DNA from 3 places in the Streptomyces sp. AHU1 genome. Region 1 is predicted to be linked to each of the others. Evidence: riboswitches for the same ligand, from Rfam matches in the RefSeq annotation. Region 1 holds a riboswitch; each other region holds the start of a gene.
The links. Region 1 has a riboswitch for cyclic di-AMP ahead of ACICHK_RS17140 (transglycosylase family protein). Riboswitches for the same ligand answer to the same signal wherever they lie in the genome.

Region 1 (3,262 bases):
GGACGGACTTGAGGGTGTGGTAGACCTCGGTGCCCCAGCGCAGGGCCTCGGAGAAGGACTCCGCGCCGATCGGGGCGATCATGAACTCCTGGATGTCCACGTTGGAGTCGGCGTGCGAGCCGCCGTTCAGGATGTTCATCATCGGAACGGGCAGCAGGTGCGCGTTCGGGCCGCCCAGGTAGCGGAAGAGCGGCAGGTCGGACGCCTCGGAGGCGGCGTGCGCGACGGCGAGCGAGACGCCGAGGATGGCGTTGGCGCCGAGCGAGCCCTTGTTGTCGGTGGCGTCCAGGTCGAACATCGCCTGGTCGATCAGGCGCTGCTCGGTGGCGTCGTAGCCGACGAGCTCCGGGCCGATCTGCTCGATCACGGCGAGGACGGCCTTCTCGACGCCCTTGCCCTGGTAGCGGTTGGGGTCACCGTCGCGGAGCTCGATGGCCTCGAAGGCTCCGGTGGAGGCGCCGGACGGGACGGCGGCACGACCCGTGCTGCCGTCGTCGAGGCCGACCTCGACCTCGACCGTGGGGTTGCCTCGGGAGTCCAGGATTTCCCGGGCTACGACGACGTCGATGGACGGCACGAGCATCTCCTTTATGGGATGTGACGCGGTACGCGGGGCTCGGCAGCCCCGTGGGATGAGCCTAACCGGCCCACGGGGATCGGCCAGCGACCGACCGCCCCTCGGGCGAAACCGAGCGTACGTATTGTTCCTGAACGGAACAAAAAAAGGAAATAAAAAGAACCCCGCTCCGGCGCGTGCGGGGGAACACGCGCCGGAGCGGGGAGCCCGTGGGGACGGGGCCTCGCGGGCCTCCGGTACGGAGGTCGCGCGAGAGAGCGGCCCTCGGCCGGGAAGACGCCGACCGGAGCTGGGGCCGGGGCCGTCCTCCGCCGAGGACGGCCACGTCAGCCCGCCTGCCGCACCGTTCAGCGCAGGTGCAGCTGCTGGCCCGGGTAGATGAAGTCGGCGTCGGCGACGATGTCCTTGTTCAGCTTGAACAGCTTCTGCCAGCCGCCCTTGACGTGCTTCTTCTCGGCGATCGAGCTGAGGGTGTCACCCTTGACGACCTTGTACTCGCCGTCGCCCTTCTTGACCTTCTTGCCGGTCGGGGTGGTGACGGTCTTCTGGACGGCGGGGCGCTCCGCGGAACGGGCGGCGTGCTGCTCCGCCGTACGGGTGGAGGGCTGTTCCGTCGCACGGGTGGCGGGAGCGCTCTGCGAGCCGCTCGACGACGAGGAGGAGGGGGTGGACGGGGCCGCCGGGGCCGAGCCGCCGCCGTACGGGGTGCTCGACAGGCCGACACCGCAGGTCGGCCAGGCGCCCTTGCCCTGCGCGGCGAGGACCTTCTCGCCGATGGCGATCTGCTGCGACTTCGAGGCCTGGTCGGCGGTCGCGGCGTAGGCGGTGCCGCCGTACGCGGCCCAGGTGGAGGACGAGAACTGCAGGCCGCCGTAGTAACCGTTGCCGGTGTTGATCGACCAGTTGCCGCCGGACTCGCACTGGGCGACGGCGTCCCACTCGGAGGCGGTGGCGGCGGAGGCGCTGCCGGCCGCCATCAGCGGGGCGGCGATGGCGGCGCCGGTGACGCCGGCGATCGCGGCGACACGGGTGGCCTTGTTGGGACGACGGTGCTTGCCCTTGCCGGAAAACAGCATGGAGTGATCCCCTCACCGACGCCTGCGAGGTGAGCTGTCGGGTTCGGGCCGGTTGAGTTGCCCGGCCGCACGCCTTCGGTCCCGTCTCCAGGACGTCCGGCACGCGGCTTCACCCCAAGCCGTTCCCGGGCGTCTCTCAACTCCCGGTCCCGGCGCTTACCTTGGGTCCCCCGCTCCTGCCCACGGCGCATGACGCGACGACTGTTCCCGTACGGCCGTCGGCAGGATTCGGCGTTGCGACCGTCGGGGCCCGCTGTGGCGAGCGGTCACGACCGTAAGCAGTGAACCGAGGGAAATTCAAAGACGATCAGGGCTTCTGAGACTCATGTCTCACTTGCGCCAAATAGGACATTCCACAGCGAACTATGACGCGAACTCCCGCTAGTTCTGGGCCGTTTCGGCGTCGGCGGCAATGCTCCGACCAGGGACGACGAGGCCGGGACCGCTGTCGGCCGCCACCTTGTCCACGGTGAGCAGCTCGCCACCCTCGTCCCCGGAGTCGGAAGAGGCGGAATCGCTCCAGAGGCTGTCCACGACCTCCGCGATGTACGAGTTGCCGACGGCACCGCTCGGGAGGCCCGGAGTGCTCGCGGCGTGCCGCCCGGCGGAGGCCTCGGCACGGCTGTCGGCCGCGCTCTCCGCGGCGTCCGCGCCGCGGTGCCGCCCGGTGCCGGCGCCCGGCGTGGCGGAGGCGTCCGAAGAGGCTTCCTTCCGTCCGGAGTTGGCCGATTCGTCGCTCTTGCCGTTCTTGCCGTTCTTGCCGTTCTTGCCGCTCTTGCCGGCCTTCGCGTCCGAGTCGTCGGAGCTCTGCGAGGCGCTGGGCTTCGCGGTGCCGTCGGCCGCGTCCGAGGAGTCATCCGAACCGGCGGAAGCGGAGGAACCCGCCGAAGGGGACGAACTGGGCGAAGTGGCCAGGCCGGACGAAACGTACGAGCCGGACTCGCCCCCGGTGTTCGACGAGTCGCCGGCCACGCCCGTGTCGACGCTGACCTCGCCCGAGCCCTTGCCGAGCCCGGAGAGCGGCCCACAGGTGGGCCAGGCCGCGAGACCCGAGTCGGCGAGCACCTTCTCGGCGACGGCTATCTGCTGCGAGCGGCTGGCCTGGTCGGCCGTCGGGGCGTACTCGAGGCCGCCGTGCGCCTCCCAGTTGGCCTGGTCGAGCTGGAGGCCGCCGTAGTAGCCGTTGCCCTGGTTGGAGCTCCACGCGCCACCGCTCTCGCACTGCGCCACCTTGTCCCAGGTGTTCCCGTCGGCCGCGCTCGCGCTCGCCGCGGCGAGCAACGGGATGGCGATCGCCGATCCGGTCACCCCTGCGGCGACGATGAGTGCCGGGGCCTGACGAGGGCGACGGTGACGGCCGTTCCCGGAGAGCATGCGAGAGCCTTTCGAGCGACAGCGGGGGAGCAACGCGGCTCCCGCCAAGCGAGAAGCGCAGGCGCCGCGTTGATGGGTGAAGGTAGTCGCAGTCGAACGCTGGTTACAAGTCGATGCAGTACAGATCACGCGAAGATCACAGACTTGATGGAGCGTCATGTTCCGGTAGCGGTAGGAGCGCTCTTTCCGGTATGCGGAAGGGCTCGTTCGGCGGGGACACCGAAGGGTCGCCGAT
Region 2 (3,262 bases), 3.7 Mb from region 1:
CGGCTGATCATCTACGTCGCCGTCGGCCACCTCTTCGCGGCCTTCATCTACCTGCTCTTCACGCTGGGCGCGCAGAACCAGTAGGGGCCCGGCCCGGCGGGGGCCCGGCCCCGGCGCGCGGCTCAGTCCAGGAGCCGCGCGCGCAGGCGCTCCCGCAGCTCCGGCGTCAGCCCCAGCCCCTGCTCCAGATAGGCCTCGACGCCGCCCCAGGTGGCCTCGATCGTCTCGAACGCGGCCGTCAGGTACTCGGCGCGCGCGTCGAACAGCGGGCTGAGCAGTTCCATCACCTCGGGGGAGTAGGCGCCGGCCGAGGAACCGTTGCGGTGCACCTTGTAACGGCGGTGCGTGGCGTTCGACTCCAGGTAGTCGGCCACGATCGCCTCGCGCTCGACGCCGAGGGCGAGCAGGGTGACCGCGATGGACAGCCCGGCGCGGTCCTTGCCCGCCGCGCAGTGCATCAGCGCGGGCACGCTGTCGTCGGCCAGGGCGTGCAGCACCTGGGAGTGCTCGGCCGTGCGCTCCTTGATGATCGTGCGGTAGGAGTTGATCATCCGGTTCGCGGCCTTGCCGTCGCCGAGGATCCCGCGGAGCTGGTCGATCTCGCCGTCGCGGACCATCTTCCAGAACTCGCTGCCGTCCGCCGGGTCGCTCAGCGGGAGGTTCACGTTCCGCACGCCCGGCAGTTCGACGTCCGGGCCCTCCAGCTTCTGGTCCGCGGCATTGCGGAAGTCGAAGATCGTGTGGAGTCCCAGGGAGGCGAGGAACGCGGCGTCCTCCTCCGTGGCGTGCGCGAGGTGACCGCTGCGGAACAGGTGCCCGTAGCGCACCCGCCGGCCGTCCGTGGTGGGCAGTCCGCCCACGTCGCGGAAGTTGCGCACTCCGCCGAGCTCGGGCTCGGTCGACGGGATCTGCTGCGTCACGGGGTTCCTCCCATTCGGCCTCCGGCGTCGCCGGAACGGACTCGGCGCCGCTCGTCGGCGGTTGTGCCGGCTCGCGCTCTCGACGATACGACATGGGTTCCTCGGGCAATGAGTTGTCCACAGGCGCCGGCTCGCGGTCGGGACGCACCCGGTGACGCCGTCCCGGAGGCTCACGCGATCGAATTCACGTTCGATTTAAAGGGGGCTCCGATCGCGGGACCGGATCGAGCGGGTGGTGCGGGCGAATCTCCCTGAAGTGGGGCATTTAGAGCACCGTTTCGAGTGCCTCTCTGCCTGGAGAGTCGAATGCGTCGGTTATCCGCTCGCGTCGCATCTGGTCGTTCTGTCCGAATAGGCACCTTCATTACAACTGGCCCTGGAATAAGGGCCGCTGGGATGAGTCGCGTGAGGAGCGTCATATTCGTGACGATGCGTTGCCGCCCTCGCTTCTCAACGCACCATTTTTTCCAGACGGATTGGGAGGCCCGGAAGATCGTCGTTCCACGGAGGGTGACGGTGATCTCGGCATGGATCAAGAAAGACGAGCGCACAGAAACCGCCCATAGTTGTCGACGCGCTCTCATGTCGCCTACGTTCTGCCTCAATCCGGACGGACGCCCAATCCTGCCGCCGCCCGGAGTCCGCACACTCACCCGTACACGGCAGGAGCGGGGGACCCACAGGTTCCGTGCCTGGTCCGGTTCCCGGAACAGGCTTGGGGTACAGCCGCGCAGCGACGCGGCCGGGCATCTCCAGCCCGCACCCGACAGCTCACCCCGCAGGCGCCGGAGAGGAATCCGCCATGCCCGCGAAGGGTAAGCATCGCCGTCCCAAGTCCCCTCGTTTCAGCCGCTCGATCGCCGTGGCCGGAACCGGTGGCGCCGCACTCGCGCTGCCCCTGATGGGAGCCACGGGCGCCCACGCCGCGACCCAGGCCACCGCCGTCGCGCACCACGTCGAGAAGGCCCCGGCCGCCGCCCCCGCCGAGAAGGCGGCTCCGGCCACCACGACGAAGACGTACGCGGTGAGGTCCGGCGACTACCTCTCGAAGATCGCCGACGAGCAGAACGTCAGCGGCGGCTGGAAGAAGATCTACTCCGACAACCGCTCCGCCATCGGCGGCGACCCGTCGCTGATCCACCCCGGTCTGAAGCTGTCGCTCGGCGGGAAGGCCCACGCGGCCGCCCACTCGGCCACGCACACGTCCGCCAAGGCGGCCACTTCGGCGAAGCCCGCCCAGGAGGCCACTCCGGCGAAGCCCGCCCAGGAGACCCCGGCCGCAGGCGCAACCGCCTCCGCTTCCGCCGACAGCTCCTCCGGCTACACCCTGCCGGTCGGCGGCAGCTCCGTCGGCACCGGCTACAAGGTGGCGGGCAGCATGTGGTCCAGCGGCTACCACACGGGCGTGGACTTCGTGATCCCGACCGGCACCACGATCAAGTCCATCGCCGCGGGCACCGTCGTCTCCGCGGGCTGGGGCGGCGCCTACGGCAACCAGGTCGTCATCCAGCACGCCGACGGCAAGTACTCCCAGTACGCCCACATGTCGTCGCTGTCCGTCTCCGCCGGGCAGACCGTGACCGAGGGGCAGCAGATAGGCCTCTCCGGCGCGACCGGCAACGTGACCGGACCGCACCTGCACTTCGAGATCCGCACCACGCCGGACTACGGTTCCGACGTCGACCCGGTCGCGTACCTGCGCTCGCACGGTGTCGCGGTGGGCTGACCCCCCGTCTCCTGCTCCTGACGGCAGGAAAATGTCCGAAGGCCGGACCCCACGATCCCCGGGGTCCGGCCTTCGGTGGTCCCGCGGCACGGGCTTCCGGGTGATCGCTGCCTCAACATCCCTGATGCGAGCCTTATTCCGGAGTTGACCAACGCTTGGCGAGTGGCTTATCTCACCGTCAGTCAACCCTTCCCTACGGTCGCGTAGCTCACATCGAAAGGTGAATCATGGCTCGACGTGGCAGACGATTCGAAGAGTGACAACAGATCAGTGATCGGGTCGTACGTGGCGGTGGGGGACAGCTTCACCGAGGGCGTCGGCGACCCTGGGCCCGACGGGGCGTTCGTCGGCTGGGCCGACCGGTTCGCCGTACTTCTCGCGGACCGCAGGCCCGAAGGCGACTTCGACTACACCAATCTCGCGGTGCGCGGCAAACTGCTCGACCAGATCGTCGAGACCCAGCTCCAGCGGGCCAAGGAACTCGGCCCGGACCTGGTCTCGTTCTGCGCCGGCGGCAACGACATCATCCGCCCCGGCACCGACCCCGACGAGGTCGCGGAGCGCTTCGAGCGCGCGGTCGCCGACCTCACCTCCGCCGTCGGCACCGTCATGGTGA
Region 3 (3,262 bases), 2.2 Mb from region 1:
GGGGGGAGCGGTACCGGAGGGGCGGGCTGGTAGGTGTGGGTGAGCGCCAGGTCCACCTCGCCGGCCGCGACCGCCGCGATCCCGTGCGGCGGTTCGTGGTCGGCGACCGCGAGCGCCACGTCCGGGTGGGCCCGGCGGAAGGCGGTGAGCACGGGCGGCAGCAGATGGATGCCCGCCGTCTGGAAGGTGCCGAGCCGCAGCGTGCCGCCCGACAGCCCCGTCAGACGGGCCAGTTCGTGCCGGGCCAGCTCCATCTCGTCGAGGACCCGGCGGGCCCGTACGACCAGCAGTTCGCCCGCGCCGGTGAGCCGGGTCCCGCGATGGGAGCGCACCAGCAGTGTCGTCCCCGTCTCCCGCTCCAGCTTCGCCACCTGCTGGGACAGCGCGGGCGGGGTGTAGCCGAGGCGCTCGGCGGCCCGGGTGATCGACCCCGCCTCGGCGACCGCCACCAGCGCCGCGAGCCGCGTCGGGTCGTACATCGCGCCCCTCCCGGATCCGGCGGCACCCTGCCGGGTCTAAACGACTGCTTAATACCGGCCCAGGATATTCGACATACCCGCTGAAGGTCCGTGCCGGGCAGCCTGGGGGCATGGACGCACAGCTCATCGCCTTCACGGGGGTCGCCGCGGGCATGGTCGCCATGCCCGGAGCGGACTTCACCGTCGTCGTACGCAACGCGCTCGTCTCCCGCCGGGCCGGTCTCGCGTGCGCCCTCGGCATCGCGGGCGGGCTGCTGATCCACACCGCGCTCGCCGTCGCCGGGGTCGCCGCGGTCCTGACCGCCGTGCCGGCGCTCTTCGGGACGCTCCAACTGCTCGGCGGGGCCTACGTGCTGTACCTGGGCCTGCGCACGCTCCGCCCGTCGGTCCGTCCGGGGGAGCCGGGCCCGGCCGCGTCGCCGTACGAGGCGGGGACGCGGGGGACGGGCCGGGGCGCGCGTCCGCTGCGGCAGGGCTTCGTCACCAACGCGCTCAACCCGAAGGCGCCCGTCACCTTCCTCAGCCTGCTGCCGCAGTTCGTGCCCGCGGGCAGCCCCGCGATGCCGCGGACCCTGCTGCTCGCGCTGATCGTGGTCGCCCTGGCCCTGGTGTGGTTCCCGGCGGTCGCGCTCCTGGTGGACCGGCTCGGACGGTGGCTGCGCGGACCGCGGGCCGCACGGGCCGTGGCGGGGCTCACCGGCGGTGCCCTCACCGTTCTGGGCCTCGTCCTGGTGCTGGAGCCCCTGAGGAGCTGAGAGGGCGTCACGGCGGCCGTGAGGAGGCCGGCGCCGGGGCGGCGGGGTTCCGCCGCCCCGGAGGAGAGGGTCAGCCGACCCTGCCGTACCAGACGCTCCTCGTCCAGATCTTCTGGAGCTTCACCACTTCCCCGGTCTTCGGGGAGTGCCAGATCTTCCCCTTCCCGGCGTAGATACCGACGTGGTAGACGTTCCGGCCCGAGTGGAAGAACACGAGGTCACCGGCCTTGCGGTGCGAGGCCGAGACGTGGTGCGTCTTGTTGTACTGGGCCGCGGCCGTACGAGGCAGCTTCTTGCCCGCCTTCTTGTACGAGTAGAGCGTGAGCCCGGAGCAGTCGAAGCGGTGCGGTCCGGTGGCGCCCCACTGGTAGGGGGAGCCGTGCTTCGACGCCGCGACCTGGAGTGCCTTCGTCGCAACGGTGGCCGCCTCGGCGTCGGCTGCGGCGCCGGGGACCACGAGGCTGCCGCCCACCGCGGCAAGGGTGAGCGCCGAGGCCGTACCGGCCCGGGTCCACAGCGACGGGACACGATTGAGCGCAGTCATGCGCAACCCTTCGTCAGCCGCCTGTGAAGGATGACCTGTCGGATTCGGGCTGGCGAAGTTGCCCGGCCGCGGTTGCGGCTTCACCCCAAGGACCGCCCGGAACTGTTCCGGCGGCCCGTCTAGCTGGGTCCTCCACTCCTGCCGATCCACTCCTGTCGACCGGTCATCCGGGCGGCGGCAGGACTCGGCGTCCGCCCGGACCGCCCCGCCGCTGTGGCGGGGGCTTGTCGTCGGAAGGGATCTTCACTCATGAGGGACGGAAAATCCGAGCGGAATCGGCGTTTTGTGGGCTTACTCACCACTCACCCGTTCGGGTGAACATAGCTGCGTTCGAGCACGTGTTGGAGACATCGATGAGGCCCGCACCTGCGGTGAAGGGCCCCATCCGGCCTCCGCGGTCCGCGCGTTGCGCAACTCGGAGGGGTCCCGGAAGGGATCGGGAAATACGCCATCGGGGGGTACACCATCCGGTCCGTTTGAGTCGCGGACCGGACGGCGCGGAGCTCCGGCGCGTACCGGCCCGCCGGTGCGGGTCCGTCAACTGCCGGACCCGGGCGGCACGGTGACCCTGGCCGCCCGCCGCTCCCCGCCGAGCACCCGCAGGGCCTGGGCCAGTGTCGGGGCGTGCACCTCGCTCTCGCCCCGCTGGTGCATCAGGGCGAGGGCGTCCCGCAGCGCCTCCGCCTTGCCGACCAGTGCCTGAGCCGCCCTCAGGCCGCGATAGGTGTCTCCGGGGCGGGACGGGTTGATGCGGCCGACCAGGTCGACCACGTCGAGGTAGCGGTCGATCAGCTCGGCCTCGGCACGGGTCAGCGCGGGCAGCGGGGGCAGGTCCGGGATCATCGGCCGCTCACCTCGCGTCCGGCGTCCGGCGTCCGGCGCGCGGGCCTACGGCTCGGGACGACCCGGTCGACCAGCCCGTAGGCCCGTGCCGCCGGCGCGTCGAAGATCTTGTCGCGCTCGATGTCCGCGGCGATCCGCTCCGGGCTCTGCCCCGTGTGCCGCCCGAGCATCTCCTCCAGGATCCGGCGGGAGCGGACCAATTCCTCGGCCTGGACGGCCAGATCGCCCGGATGGCCCTCGATCGGTTCCGGAACCGACGGCTGGCGCAGGAGGACGCGGGCCCCCGGCAGCGCGAGCCGTTTGCCCGGAGTTCCGGCGGCCAGCAGCATCGCCGCGGTCGAGTCCGCCCGGCCGAGGCAGATCGTCTCGACGTCGCAGGTGACGAACCGCATCGTGTCGTAGATCGCGGTCATCGCGCTGAAGGAGCCGCCCGGGGAGTTGATGTACAGCGAGATGTCCTGCTCGGGCGCCTGGTGTTCGAGGTACATGAACTGCGCCGTCACGTCGTTCGCCGAGGTGTCGTCGATCGGTGTCCCGAGGAACACGATCCGCTCGCCGAGCAGCTTCGAGTACGGATCGAGGGTCTGGTACCCCGTGCTCGTGCGTTCGGTGAACTCGGGCAGGACATGACGGGCGGACGG

Region 2: it holds a riboswitch for cyclic di-AMP, as region 1 does, so the genes downstream of both, ACICHK_RS33185 (peptidoglycan DD-metalloendopeptidase family protein) here and ACICHK_RS17140 (transglycosylase family protein) in region 1, are expected to answer to the same signal.
Region 3: it holds a riboswitch for cyclic di-AMP, as region 1 does, so the genes downstream of both, ACICHK_RS07565 (C40 family peptidase) here and ACICHK_RS17140 (transglycosylase family protein) in region 1, are expected to answer to the same signal.

Annotation. Positions count from the first base shown of each region.
Region 1 is NZ_CP174283.1:3,833,795-3,837,056, forward strand. Features, by position in the region: gene eno (phosphopyruvate hydratase) at 1-583, opposite strand, end outside; gene ACICHK_RS17140 (transglycosylase family protein) at 925-1,653, opposite strand; cyclic di-AMP (ydaO/yuaA leader) riboswitch at 1,658-1,851, opposite strand; gene ACICHK_RS17145 (transglycosylase family protein) at 2,035-2,961, opposite strand.
Region 2 is NZ_CP174283.1:7,487,987-7,491,248, forward strand. Features, by position in the region: gene ACICHK_RS33175 (DUF6126 family protein) at 1-84, shown strand, start outside; gene ACICHK_RS33180 (tyrosine-protein phosphatase) at 123-920, opposite strand; cyclic di-AMP (ydaO/yuaA leader) riboswitch at 1,561-1,718, shown strand; gene ACICHK_RS33185 (peptidoglycan DD-metalloendopeptidase family protein) at 1,723-2,646, shown strand; gene ACICHK_RS33190 (SGNH/GDSL hydrolase family protein) at 2,917-3,262, shown strand, end outside.
Region 3 is NZ_CP174283.1:1,653,670-1,656,931, reverse strand. Features, by position in the region: gene ACICHK_RS07575 (LysR family transcriptional regulator) at 1-479, opposite strand, end outside; gene ACICHK_RS07570 (LysE family translocator) at 590-1,234, shown strand; gene ACICHK_RS07565 (C40 family peptidase) at 1,305-1,778, opposite strand; cyclic di-AMP (ydaO/yuaA leader) riboswitch at 1,782-1,978, opposite strand; gene ACICHK_RS07560 (hypothetical protein) at 2,316-2,621, opposite strand; gene ACICHK_RS07555 (ATP-dependent Clp protease proteolytic subunit) at 2,618-3,262, opposite strand, start outside.